3 regions of the Brevibacillus ginsengisoli genome follow, and region 1 is predicted to be linked to each of the others. Evidence: predicted binding sites of a transcription regulator. Region 1 holds the regulator's gene; each other region holds the start of a gene.
The links. The regulator CtsR, encoded in region 1, represses protease genes until heat stress. The targets are predictions, from matches to a motif close to ATGGTCAATAAAGGTCAAACA.
Positions count from the first base shown of each region.

Region 1 (4,279 bases):
TAACCGAACATCCGACATTCGTTGGGAAGCTTCCTTGGACTCAACGGTACGCGCATATAACAATATGCCGTAAGATCGACAAATGCGATCCTCCAAAGCGGTCCGTGAATGTTCGAAAAGATACTGTCTAGCCGTTCTCTCCTGCTGAATGATTTGGTTTGCGACGCTGTAGAGGTTGGATAAAATATCAGATTCCGACATCCCTAGCGTCACCTGATTGGACAGTTGGAATAAGTTCCCCAACGCTTCACTGCCTTCTCCGTACAGCCCACGAACCACCAATCCCACTTGATTAATGGCCTGCAAGATTTGACTGATCTGCTGAGTCATGACAAGAGCAGGCAAATGCAGCATAACGGATGCTCTTATCCCAGTTCCGGCATTCGTCGGGCAGCTGGTTAAGTATCCACGCTTTTCATCAAAGGCGTAGTCGACAAACTTTTCAAAAATATCATCTATACTGGTACCTACATCCCAAGCTTCGGTCAATTGAAAGCCTGGCATCAACACCTGAATCCGAATATGATCCTCTTCATTGATCATAATGCTGACTGATTCATCCTCTTTTAACAAAACGGCACCTTTTCTTGCGTCTTGTGCCAGGTTAGGGCTGATGAGATGTTTTTCCACCAAAACCCGTTTCTCCAGAGGATTTAAATCTTCCATCTTGATCAGTTCAAAAGGCCCTTTGGCGCTCATATCCTTTTGTCCCACTACATTCATCATTTTGTTTACGACGGCTTCCGCTTGTGAGTCGGTAGCCAGTAATGGGAACGGATGTTGACGAAGGTTACGAGCGATACGAATTCTGGTGCTAATGACGATATCTGAGTCGGGGCCAATCCCTTTCATCCAATTGCTCCAAGGATGTTGCATAAAACGTTGCAGGGACATCACATTCACCTCCTCAAGAACCACCCTGATTAATTTGTTGTTCCAAGGCACGAATTCGGTCGCGTATATCAGCAGCTTTTTCAAACTCTTCTGTAGCAATGTAGTGCTTCAGGGATTGTTTTAGCTGTTCTAGATCGTTTCTTAACTTAATTTCTCCACCCGTTCGCTCCGGCACTTTCCCAATGTGATGGGTGTTGCCGTGAATCCGACGAAACAGTGGATCGAGACGCTCACCAAAGTGATGATAGCAGTCACTGCAGCCAAATCTTCCGCTTTTACTAAATTGGGAATAGGTCAATCCGCAGGTCTCACAGCGAAGCGCCTTGGTCTGAGCCATGGTTGATTGGTTGGAAGCTGCTGTGCCCTTATTCATCGGGTCAAAATTAAGCAAGCCTGATAGCAAGTTGTTGATGCTGAAATTTGAAAAACCGGAAATTACATTTCCCTTTTCCTTGGCGCAAACTTCACACAGATGCGTCTCCGTTTTCTCGCCACTGATGATTTTGGTTAAATGTAAGGTAGCCGGTCTTTTACCGCATTCTTCACAGTTCATACGTTTCACCCCTTAGCAACTGGTGATTAGAACATTACTTAATGAGAATTGAGGTAATCATATGCTTCAGTATATTGGCCCTTAGGCGATCGTGTAACGGGCCTTCCACGAATATTACCGTTCGGGATATGGCTGTCTTCATTAACTGAGATTCCCGAACACTTATCAATCCATCGTCAAGTAATCGATCAATAATCGCATAACCAACACCTTGAGAGATACTATCGCCAATCAGTTCTTCCGTCAGCATCTGTTGAAGCATGGAGTTGCTAAGAATCTGCACTTTACGTATGCGGATATATCCTCCTCCACCTCGTTTACTCTCAACAAGATACCCTTTCTCGACCGTAAATCGTGTATTGATAACGTAATTAATCTGAGAGGGCACGCATTGAAACAGATCGGCTATTTCGCTTCGTTGTATTTCTATCCAGCTTTCAGGGCTATCCTGGAGGATACTCTTCAAGTGCTGTTCGATGATATCCGAAATGTTGCGCATCCGCGTCCCGCCTCCTTTTTTAAATTTTCAACTTGCAGTAGCCTTAGCATTGCCGTTGATCAATTGTTGACTTTGACTATATTTGACTTAAATTATAATTATTTTTTCTAAAAACGCAAGTAGTCTACCCGTCTCCACTATTCTTAACGAAATCAGCGAAGTTGAATCATCGGAAACTAGCCATGCACTTAGCTCCATATAGAAAAAACCATTCCCCTATACAGGAATGGTTTTAGGTCGATCGTACATCATTTACTTTTTAGGGATTTGAATGTGGTGCAGAATGTCCTCAAAGTTCTTGATGATCACATCCGCTTGATCCAACTCACCCGGAGTAGCAAATCCAAAATCACAGCCAATGGTTTTGAGCCCGTTGGACCGCCCGGCTTCGATATCAGAATGACGATCGCCCACCATCACGGCTTGCTCAATTTGGTAGTCGGCTACTAATTTTTTTACTAAATCAATCTTGGACTTAGTTCGAAATCGTCCAGCCGAGTATAAATCGGTAAACAAAGGCTTTAATTCAAAATATGAGCAAACTTCATCAATGTAACTTTCCAACCCGTTGCTGGCAACGAATAATTCAGCCCCATTGCTCTTTAATTCTTGAAGTACATGGCGAACCCTGGGATAAAGGTCAGTTACGCCTTCTTTTAACAGCTGGCTTTCGTGTTCCAACATGAAGCGATTGGCTTCGTGCTTCACTTCATGGTCAGCATTTGGCAGCAGGGTTTCCCATAACTGATCCAATGTCATACCTAACACATTCGTTAATTCCTGTTCGCTAGGAATTGGTCCGTTCCACAACTTTTTTGCTTTCAAATCCTCAAATGTGCGTAAAAATGCAGGAGTGGCCAGCTTCTCAGTCTGCAGCAAGGTTCCATCCATATCAAAAAACACAGCAAATCGAATTGTCATCGGTTGGATTCACTCCTTGGGCTCAGTCTTGGAGGTTTGACCTTTTCATTGCTTCCATGTCAGCCGTAATAAATTGTGTAATATTTTCTGCTGCGTTTGGCTTGGCAATGACTAGATCCATTTTTTTCATGCTCTCTACTTTGGACTTGTTTGCCAAAAGTTCTTCAATAAAGTAAATAAGCTGCTCAATCACATTGGCATGTACAGCACAACCATTGTTCAAGAGAAAATGACTGTTTCGTTCTTCCTGTCCGGGCAGCGGGTTATAAATGATCATGGGAACCTGCTTGCTCAATACCTCAGCGGAGGTTAAACCTCCCGATTTGGTTACAATGATGTCGGCAATTTCCAAGTATTCATGGAAGTTGGTTACATATTTAAGCGGAATAACCTCGTGTCGGTAGTTGTAGTTTGTCACTTTTTTGTACAATTTTTCGTTTGTCCCTGTTAACACAAACACCTTTAACGGCTGATCAATATATTCAAGACCCTGTAATACCTTCTCCATCGGGCCAATTCCCAAACCTCCACCTGATAAAATGATGACTTTTTGATCAGGTGATACGCCATATTGATTGGCAAGCTCCGTTTTATTCAACGGCTCAGAGAATTTCTTCACGATCGGTATTCCCATAGGCTTAAACTTATGGTGCGGCTGCTTGTAGATATCCACCAAGTAATACAAATGTTCGTGACCGATAAAGTAGTAATTGATATGATGGTTAATCCATGAAGGATGTATCGTGTAGTCTGTGATAATCGTATAAATCGGGACTTCCCACTCGTTTCGCCCCTTCAATACTGACAGCATGCAGCTGGCAAACGGATGAGTCGCGATAAACGCGTCGGGATTGACACTGCTAATCAGTTTCTTAAGCTTATTAGCCAGTAGCTTGTTCATGATCACGTTCATATCAAAAAAACGTGACTTCTCTGTATTGTGATAGATTCTCCCCCACATTTTCGGCGAAAGCTTTAGTAGGTTCGTATAGCTCTCCAACAAAATTTTGTGGAAAGTGGGACTAATATATTCCAAGGTGTCGATAATCATCGAAGTATAGCCATTGGCGGCCAAGCTTTCTTGCATCGCTCTGGCTGCTTGATTATGTCCGTTACCAATCGAGGCGGAAAAAATCAAGACTTTTTTCATTTGAATTCTCCTTCGCTGGCTCCGTCCTCCATTTTTCCAAATGGATGAATTTGGGACTTCCACTACCATGTTAGACTAGTTGCATTTCATTTTGCAAGCTTAACCGTATGTAAAAATAAAAAACCCCAACCTTTAATAGTTGAGGACTTATTACGCTATGGTTGTACCTTCAAAACTGGATAACCCGATATGCTAAGAGATTAAAACGTGGATAAGTCCTCGACCGATTAGTATTCGTCAGCTCCATGCGTTGCCGCACTTC
Region 1 covers NZ_JBNJQR010000014.1:63,579-67,857, forward strand. Annotated here, with positions in the region: gene mcsB (protein-arginine kinase McsB) at 1-894, opposite strand, end outside; gene mcsA (protein-arginine kinase activator protein McsA) at 908-1,447, opposite strand; gene ACQCN2_RS22795 (CtsR family transcriptional regulator) at 1,482-1,946, opposite strand; gene ACQCN2_RS22800 (HAD-IA family hydrolase) at 2,199-2,867, opposite strand; gene ACQCN2_RS22805 (MGDG synthase family glycosyltransferase) at 2,890-4,017, opposite strand.

Region 2 (4,279 bases), on a different contig from region 1:
TTGTTAACAACTTGTTGATAATTCTGTGGATAACTCTCCCCTTTTTCACCAATTTGTCTGAAATTAACTGTAAGGGGTTTCCGTATTCAGTAAATGAAGGGAGGTATAACGATGGATGAATCACAAAGGGATGAATTGTTCCGTTTAAACCATACCGCATCCCAATACATACAGCAGTTTCTCCATGGTGATTCCACAGCTTTTCAACAGCTTGTTCAGATGTTTGGGAAGCGGGTTCTGCGAATCATTCAAAAAATGATCTATTCCTATCATGACGTCCAAGACTTAAATAACGAAGTCTGGTTAAAAGTTGCTCAAAATCTCCACAAATATGATCAAACCTACCCGTTTCATTCATGGTTATACCGTCTTGTTTCCAATACATGTATCGACTTTTTACGAAAAAAGAGGGAGATCACGATGGAAGATGATCAACTTCACCATCAAATCAATAAAGCAGTTCTTAATAATAACCCCGAGGAAGAATTCATCCAAAAAGAATTTGTTTCTCAGCTTCACGAGCTTCTCCATCATTTAGATGAGACGGATCGGTTGATTGTTACACTTCGCTTCACGGATCAATTAAGCTACGATGAGATCGGCGAATTGGTTGGGATGAGTAAAAACACAGTCGGAACGCGTTTGTTTCGTGCCCGCAAGCAATTGAAGCAGCTGTTTGAACACCAAGTACAAAGGAGGGTAATCGATGCTGCATATTGATGAGTTGACAATGATGATGTATATCGATCACGAATTGAGTTCTGAAGAGAATTTGAAGGTGGCCAGTCATCTCGTCGATTGCCCGGGTTGTCAGTTATTACTCGCTCACTGGCAAGCTGAACAATCGTTTTTTCAGCATTCGTTTGCCACACAATTTCATGTACAGGAGATTGAATTATCCGCATCCACGTTGCATCAAATCAATGAAATTGCCCAGTTGCACAAGCAGAGCAACAGACGATTTACTTATCGGTTCACCCTCTTATTCAGTTTTGTTACGGGTGCGTTGGTCTATTTGGCCTTCTTTTTCCAAGGCTGGATGTTCCGTTGGATCGAGTCGATTTGGGATATGTGGCAGCACTCGGTTATCTGGGTCTCTACCTTTTGGATCAAGGAAAAGGCTGGTTCCCTTCTGGACTTACCGGATATCTATACGGTATCCACATTATTTATCTTCCTGTTAAGCTGCCTGCTTTTCCTGAATATATACAAGGACCCCTATCAACACTGGAACGAATCTAAAGGAGTGTTGAAAAAATGAAACGCTGGGGGATCCTTCTAATCACTGTACTTTGTTTGTTCGGGTTCACTGGCTCTGCTGTCTATGCGTTCGGCTCAGTGGATCAAGGATCATTCGTCCTCTCTTCTGACGCGACTTATCCTGGCGACTTATTTGTAAACGCGCAAAAGGCTGTAATAGATGGTAAAGTGGATGGAGATTTGTATGTCTTCGCAGAGAGCGTCCAAATCAATGGTGAGGTCAAAGGGGATGTGATCGCTTTTGCGGCGAACACCCTCGTTCACGGTAAAATCGACGGGAATTTACGAGCGATTACCCAACATGCGATTATTGACGGTACGATTACTCGCAACATCTCTTCTTTTAACCAAAATCTTTTGGTCTCCCCTGGGGCACATGTATTGGGGAGCGTCATGACCTTTGCCGAATCGTTAGATATCAAAGGAAAGGTCAATCGGGAAGCGAACGGGTTTGTTAACGTCATGCGTGTCGGTGGTGAGCTTGGCCAGGGCACTTCTTTCATGAGGGTTAATAACTTGACGATTGATTCGACCGCCAAAATTAACGGAGATCTGGTTTACTCCGCTCCTGCACGAGCGGTCATTCATCCTGGAGCCGCAGTCAACGGACAAGAACGATTCACACTGGATCAACCCAAAGAGAAAAGTTCCTTTACGTTTTTACCCGTACTATTTCTCTTGATGTCGTTACTCAGCACCATCATGATCTGGCTGCTCCTCCGTTTCCTGTTTCCCAAAGCCCTTCATCAGATCCATCGGCAGTTTGACGGAGAATGGACGCCTTTGTTTGGTTTAGGCGCATTGTTTATCTTTGGAGTTCCCATCATTTCGATTATTTTACTGTTAAGCATCATCGGGATTCCGATCTCGTTGACCCTTTTCTTTTCACTTTTTATACTGTTTTACGTGTCCAAGATTTTTATTGGAACATGGCTGGGTTCACGAATAGCCAAACGTTTTCAGTGGCCACTTCACCCGTTAATGGCCGAGTTTCTTGGCGTTCTGGTTGTATATGGAGTCCTGCAAATTCCTTTTCTGGGGTGGCTCTTGAATTTGATCATCACCATGTTGTTTCTGGGAGCCTCTGCAACTGCTATCCGTCATTCTAATAACTGCTGAATCAAGTAAAGGATTTCTACGTCGAAACTCTGTTGGCAGGGTTTAGTTGCCCACATTTGGGATACATTAGATAAAGAATGGTTCTGAAACGTTTGACCTTTGTTGACCTTTTATTGTAGAATGATCTTGAAATGAGAGGAGGAATGAGGAATGAATATGAACCTGATACCTACCGTAATTGAACAAACCAACCGCGGGGAGCGCGCTTATGATATCTACTCTCGCCTGCTGAAGGATCGGATTATTTTCCTTGGTACCCCTATTAATGACGTGGTGGCCAATAGCGTGGTTGCTCAGCTACTCTTTTTGACAGCTGAAGATCCGGAAAAGGATATTAGCCTCTACATAAACAGCCCGGGTGGTTCGATCACCGCCGGAATGGCTATTTATGATACGATGCAGTTCATTAAGCCGGATGTCTCCACCATCTGCATCGGTCTTGCCGCTTCTATGGGCTCCTTCCTTCTTTGCGCAGGGGCAAAAGGAAAGCGTTACGCACTTCCGAATAGTGAAATCATGATTCACCAACCACTAGGCGGGGCTCAAGGTCAAGCCAGTGACATTGAAATTGCCGCTAAGCGTATCGTCAAAATGCGTGAGCACCTCAACAGCATTTATGCCGAGAGAACAGGTCAGCCGATTGAACGTATCGCTCAAGATACTGATCGCGATAACTTCATGTCCGCCAAAGATGCCAAAGAATATGGCTTAATCGATGACGTGATTACCTCTACGCCAACGAAATAATGGAAATTCCAAAGAGCAGAAGCGAACCGAGCTTCTGTTCTTTTTTATGACAAGAATCCTTGTCTTCTTCGTGTTTTTTCATGATGGCGAGATATTCCTTATTAAACTCATCGTGAATGGACAATTCTAAGTCTTGTAAGACCACTACCCAGAAGAAGAGAGGTATATCGCCAATGAACAAATTAGCTGCTTTAGTTTTATCAATTTGTATTGTTGGTTCGTCCACAGCTGCATTTGCCGAAACGACTGGTGGAGGCAAGCATGACAAAATGCACACCAAAGCCCATCATAAAGTCCACACCAAAGCTAAAACCAAACCAGTCCACATCAAAGCTACCAACAAAGCAACCAATGTCAAAATGCCTAAAACAGGCATGGGCGGAACCGACGAGTAAAGAACGAGGGGTATTTTACCCCTCTCCTCTTTTTCTTACTCCCTTAATCCGGAGGTAATCCAAGATGAATCCATTTGGCTTCTATTCCCTAATACTTTTCATTACAATCATGGCAGGATGCGCATATCCTCAAACCCCTCAATCTTCCAACAATTCAGCCGCTGCTAATCTGGAAACAACTACTGAGCAAACTGCGCGATCAATCCAAGCTAGTCATTTTATCTCGAATTACATTAAACATTATCCCGGTAATTCCAAGCATCAACTAACCACAAAAACAGCGGCTTCTCCACACAAGGGCATCTCCCCTGACCTTTTGGAAATCCCATCCATACACCTTCGTTCCAAGATCGAAAAGGTTGGCCTCCATAAGGGGCAAATGGAAGTCCCACATGCGTTTGACAAGGTTGGGTTATTGGATCCCTGGACCAATCCTGGTGAAAACGGAAATGCTGTAATTGCTGGACATCTTGACCATTATACTGGACCCGCTATTTTCTACCATCTGAAAAGGGTGAATCCCGGAGATCACATCTATCTAACGGATTCAAAAGGAAACAAACTTACCTTTACTGTATCAAGAGTAGCTGTGTTCAAAACAAAGGATGCTCCAATCGAAGAGATATTTGGAGATTCTTCTGTTCCGCAACTTAATTTAATTACCTGTGCCGGCAAATTCAATAAGAAAACCCAAGAGCACGCGATGCGGTTAGTGGTATTCTCCCATTTGACGAACCAAAGCCCGGCGATGGTAAGAC
Region 2 covers NZ_JBNJQR010000005.1:13,143-17,421, reverse strand. Annotated here, with positions in the region: gene ACQCN2_RS11565 (RNA polymerase sigma factor) at 112-720, shown strand; gene ACQCN2_RS11560 (anti-sigma factor family protein) at 707-1,261, shown strand; gene ACQCN2_RS11555 (DUF8173 domain-containing protein) at 1,258-2,379, shown strand; gene clpP (ATP-dependent Clp endopeptidase proteolytic subunit ClpP) at 2,536-3,126, shown strand; gene ACQCN2_RS11545 (hypothetical protein) at 3,300-3,521, shown strand; gene ACQCN2_RS11540 (class F sortase) at 3,586-4,279, shown strand, end outside.
Region 2: clpP (ATP-dependent Clp endopeptidase proteolytic subunit ClpP) is a predicted target of CtsR. The motif match lies at 2,469-2,489, and genes of this name have one in related genera.

Region 3 (4,279 bases), on a different contig from region 1:
AGTGAGTAACCTCCGGGCTATCCGTTGTTATGAGAAATGCGGCTTTTGCAAAAGGGGAGTTCTTCAGCAACATGAATGGCACGAAGGGGTGTGGCATGATTGCTGGTTGATGGAATATGTTTAGAACGTTTAGAAGAAATACTGTTAGAAAATTATTTATTGATTGAAAATTATTCTTATTTATCATATATTGGTTCTTAACCAAAAAAACGCAAAGGAGCCAATTAATGAGATATAGGGATTTACATCCAAATATTAAAGTGCGTTTTCTTGAGATGTTTGTCGCGAATATTCTTGGAAATATGATCTTTCCATTTATGACGATTTATTTTGCCCAACGGATGGGAGCGGCGCTTACCGGTATCCTTTTGATGGTGAATGTACTTGTCGGAGTTGTTGCCGAATTTTATGGGGGGACTTTGGCTGACAAAATCGGGCGGAGAAAGGTTATTCTATTCTCTGAGTTCCTGCGATTTGCGGCGTTTGGCATCACGGCTTTGGCGAACTCTCCATGGTTTGATTCGACGTGGGTGACGTATGCGATGGCCATGTTGATGAGTATCTTCTGGGGTATTTCTTCACCAGCACAGGAAGCGATGCTAATTGACTGTTCCACAGAAGCGAATCGACCGCTTATCTATGGGTTCGGATATTGGGCTTGGAATGTATCCGTGTTGGTAGGTAGCTTGGTTGGCGGGTTCTTCTTCCAATCCCATCGATTTGAGATCTTCTTGGGAGCGACGGGTGCCTCTTTGTTCTCTATTATACTCATCTACTTTTTCATTAAAGAGACGTACACACCTAAAGAAGATAAGCAACCGAAGCAAAACCCGATCTTATCCATTATTCACTCCTATAAGTCAGTGGTTACGGATAAACTGTTTATGCTGTTTTTATTAGCAGGGGTTCTCAATGGTTCTATTGAGAACATGGCAGGACAATATACCAGCGTACGGTTGATTCAGGAGTTCAAGCAGCAAACGCTTTTCACAATCGGCGGGTACAGCTTGCAGGCTGATGGAGTGAGAATGTTTGGGTTATTGACAGCGACCAACACCTTCATCGTCGTTTTGCTTGGATTAGTTGCTGTTCACTTCATCAGAAAGCTTTCAAAGAGGTTTGCTCTAGTTACTGGGATTTTGATTTACGCGGCAGGGTATGGGATTGTCTCGTTTACTAATCAACCTTGGTTATTGCTCTTATTTGCCGCAGTAGCTACGATTGGTGAATTGGTTTGGGTGCCTGTTATGCAGAGTACTGTACCAAAGATGATTCCAGACGATAAGCGAAGCACATACATGGCTGTATTCGGGACGTCTCACAGGTTCAATATGGTTTTGGGATCTTTAGCCGTTACGATCGGTTCGTTTTTGCACTCATATACCATGGGCAGCCTGTTCTTTTTATCTGGGGTTGTTTCAGTTGTCTTATTCATGATCCTGTTTACTAAACTGGAAAAAAAGACGAAGCAAGAAGAGCATGCGGCCTAAAGCACAATAGAAGAACCCTTACTTTCTCCTAATGAGAGACAGTAAGGGTTCTTTTCGCTTTATTTTGTCGGGTCTTCGGAAGTCAGCATGGCCTCGAAGGATTTGTTATCCTTTTCGATCGTATAAAGAACAAGGTTTGGGACAGTTTGTGAGGTTAACGTAATCACATGCATTTCCTGACGCTCACCGATCTTTTTAATCGTCTGAGATTGGACGTTGGCATCACTTGGGATGAAGGCGGTAAGGCTTGCGAGCGCTAAGAGTTCATCCTCATAGCCTTGTGCCTGCGATTTGCTGTCCAGTAAGAACGTGTTGCTTTGAAAATCCTTGGTCGTCGAAATGTGAGTCACCTTGTGATCCCCTGACTGATCATAAACAACAGTGAGTGGGCGATTTGCCTGGGTTTGAAAAGAGACCAACTCTTTTGACTGATACACTTCAGGGGTAGTATGTTGCCCCAGTCTTTTCTCAAACTCTTGAACGCTTTGTCCAAGCTTGGCCGAATCCGCCGACTTATTCGAAATGATCTTCATGACTTCGGCAGATATACCACCGCCTACGTTCGGGGAGTTTTCAGCATTATTTCTTTGGTTCCCGCATGCGGTTAATACAAATATCAGTGAGAGAATAAGCGAAAGGGTTAATAACTTTTTCACGATGACACCTCGATGAAATGGATAGTGTAGGTAGACGTAAAACCTACCTTCTAGTGTAACCCAAAAAGATGGTATGGTCACGAAAAACCATTTCAAAAACTGGAACATCATCGGGAAGGGGGATCGTCTTCTTCATCCTCATCTGTCTCTTTCTTTTCAACCTTTTGTTCGTGATGTTCCACTTGGGTTTGCCCGAAGACGTAATCGAGGGGAGTGTAATAATGCTCCACAATCTTTTTCTTAGAAAAAAACTTGTAGAGCGCCATTCCGAAAGCAATAAGTATAAGAACTGCGATTGTGCTTGTCAAGACTAGCGTTATGAACAAAGCAATCATTCCTTATAGTAGGTAGTTAAGATGTCTACGAATGAGCTCTGGGAAAAGTTTCGTTATAAAATAAAATTTTCCACTTGAAGGTCAAGAAAGGTCAAAGTATAATAAGGTCATAAAGGTCAAGGTTAGTCAAAGTCAAAAACCTTGCAAAATCAGATTAAGATTCTTCGTTAAGAATCTATTAGGAGGGAAGCTGTATGATTTGCCAACACTGCAAAGAAAATCAAGCGAACGTTAAACTGAATATGGTCATCAATAACAAGGCGCAGAGCCTTAACCTGTGTCATGAATGCTACCAAAAAGTAGCCAAAGGCATGAACGTCCCGCAGCCATTTGGTTCCTTGTCTGGTAAGAGTCCTTTTGATCAGATGTTTTCTTCACTCTTTTCTTCTTCCATGACACCTCCTCGAAAGAAAAGTGGAGAAGCGGTTGTGGAGAACTATCCATCTCAAGGCATACTGGATGAGGTTTGCCGCAACTTGAATCAAGCGGCAAAACTTGGCTTAATTGACCCTGTCATCGGTCGTGATGTTGAAGTAGATCGCGTCATCGAGATTCTTAACCGTAGAAACAAAAACAACCCGGTGCTGATCGGTGAACCTGGGGTTGGTAAAACTGCGATTGCTGAAGGTTTGGCCCTGCGCATTCTCGAGGGTAAGGTTCCAGCCAAATTAGCAAATAAAGAAGTGTATACGCTTGACGTATCCTCATTAGTTGCCGGTACTGGAATCCGTGGCCAATTTGAAGAAAAAATGCAAGAAATCATCGCAGAGTTGAAAAAACGCAAAAACATTCTCCTCTTCATTGACGAGATTCACTTGTTGGTAGGAGCAGGTTCCGCACAAGGCTCCATGGACGCAGGAAACATCCTCAAGCCTGCCTTGGCGCGCGGTGAATTGCAGGTAATTGGCGCGACGACCCTGAAAGAGTACCGCACGATTGAAAAGGATGCCGCGCTGGAGCGTCGTTTCCAACCGGTTATCGTGAAGGAGCCATCCAGTGAGGAAGCGTTTGAAATTCTGAAAGGGTTGCGTCCGAAATACGAAGCGTACCACCAGGTAGCTTATACAGATGAGGTTTTGAAGGCTTGTGTCCAGCTATCCCAGCGCTATATTGCAGATCGCTATCTACCGGATAAAGCCATTGACTTGATGGATGAAGCGGGTTCCAAAGTAAATTTGCGCCACTCAGCAAGTGACGAATCTGACCTCTTGGCCAAACTGGAGCAGGTTCGCCAAGCGAAGGAGAAGGCAACGCAAGAGGAAAACTACGAACGTGCCGCTTCAATCAGAAAAGAAGAGCTGGAACTGGAGAGTCGTTTGAACCAAGTAGAAAACTCCGCCGTTACTGGGGAAGTGCGTGTAGAGGACATTCAAGAAATAATTGAAAAGAAAACAGGAATTCCTGTGCAAAAACTTCAACAAGCGGAACAAACCAAGATGAAAAATCTGGAGGAACAACTGGCAGCTCAAGTGATTGGGCAGGAAGAAGCGGTGAAGAAGGTAGCCAAAGCGATTCGCCGCAGCCGTGCGGGGTTTACCTCCAAAACAAGACCGATTGCTTCCTTCTTGTTTGTTGGACCTACCGGTGTAGGGAAAACCGAGTTGACCAAAAGGCTTGCGGAGCAGCTCTTCGGTTCGAAGGAAGCGATGATTCGTCTCGATATGAGCGAATACATGGAAAAACACTCCGTTTCCAAGCTGATTGGTTCTCCTCCAGGCTACGTAGGCCATGAAGAGGCTGGACAGTTAACCGAAAAAGTCCGTCGTAACCCCTATAGCATCATCTTATTGGATGAGGT
Region 3 covers NZ_JBNJQR010000002.1:603,025-607,303, reverse strand. Annotated here, with positions in the region: gene ACQCN2_RS06450 (GNAT family N-acetyltransferase) at 1-124, shown strand, start outside; gene ACQCN2_RS06445 (MDR family MFS transporter) at 228-1,490, shown strand; gene ACQCN2_RS06440 (hypothetical protein) at 1,550-2,146, opposite strand; gene ACQCN2_RS06435 (DUF3951 domain-containing protein) at 2,254-2,481, opposite strand; gene ACQCN2_RS06430 (ATP-dependent Clp protease ATP-binding subunit) at 2,676-4,279, shown strand, end outside.
Region 3: ACQCN2_RS06430 (ATP-dependent Clp protease ATP-binding subunit) is a predicted target of CtsR. The motif match lies at 2,559-2,579, and genes of this name have one in related genera.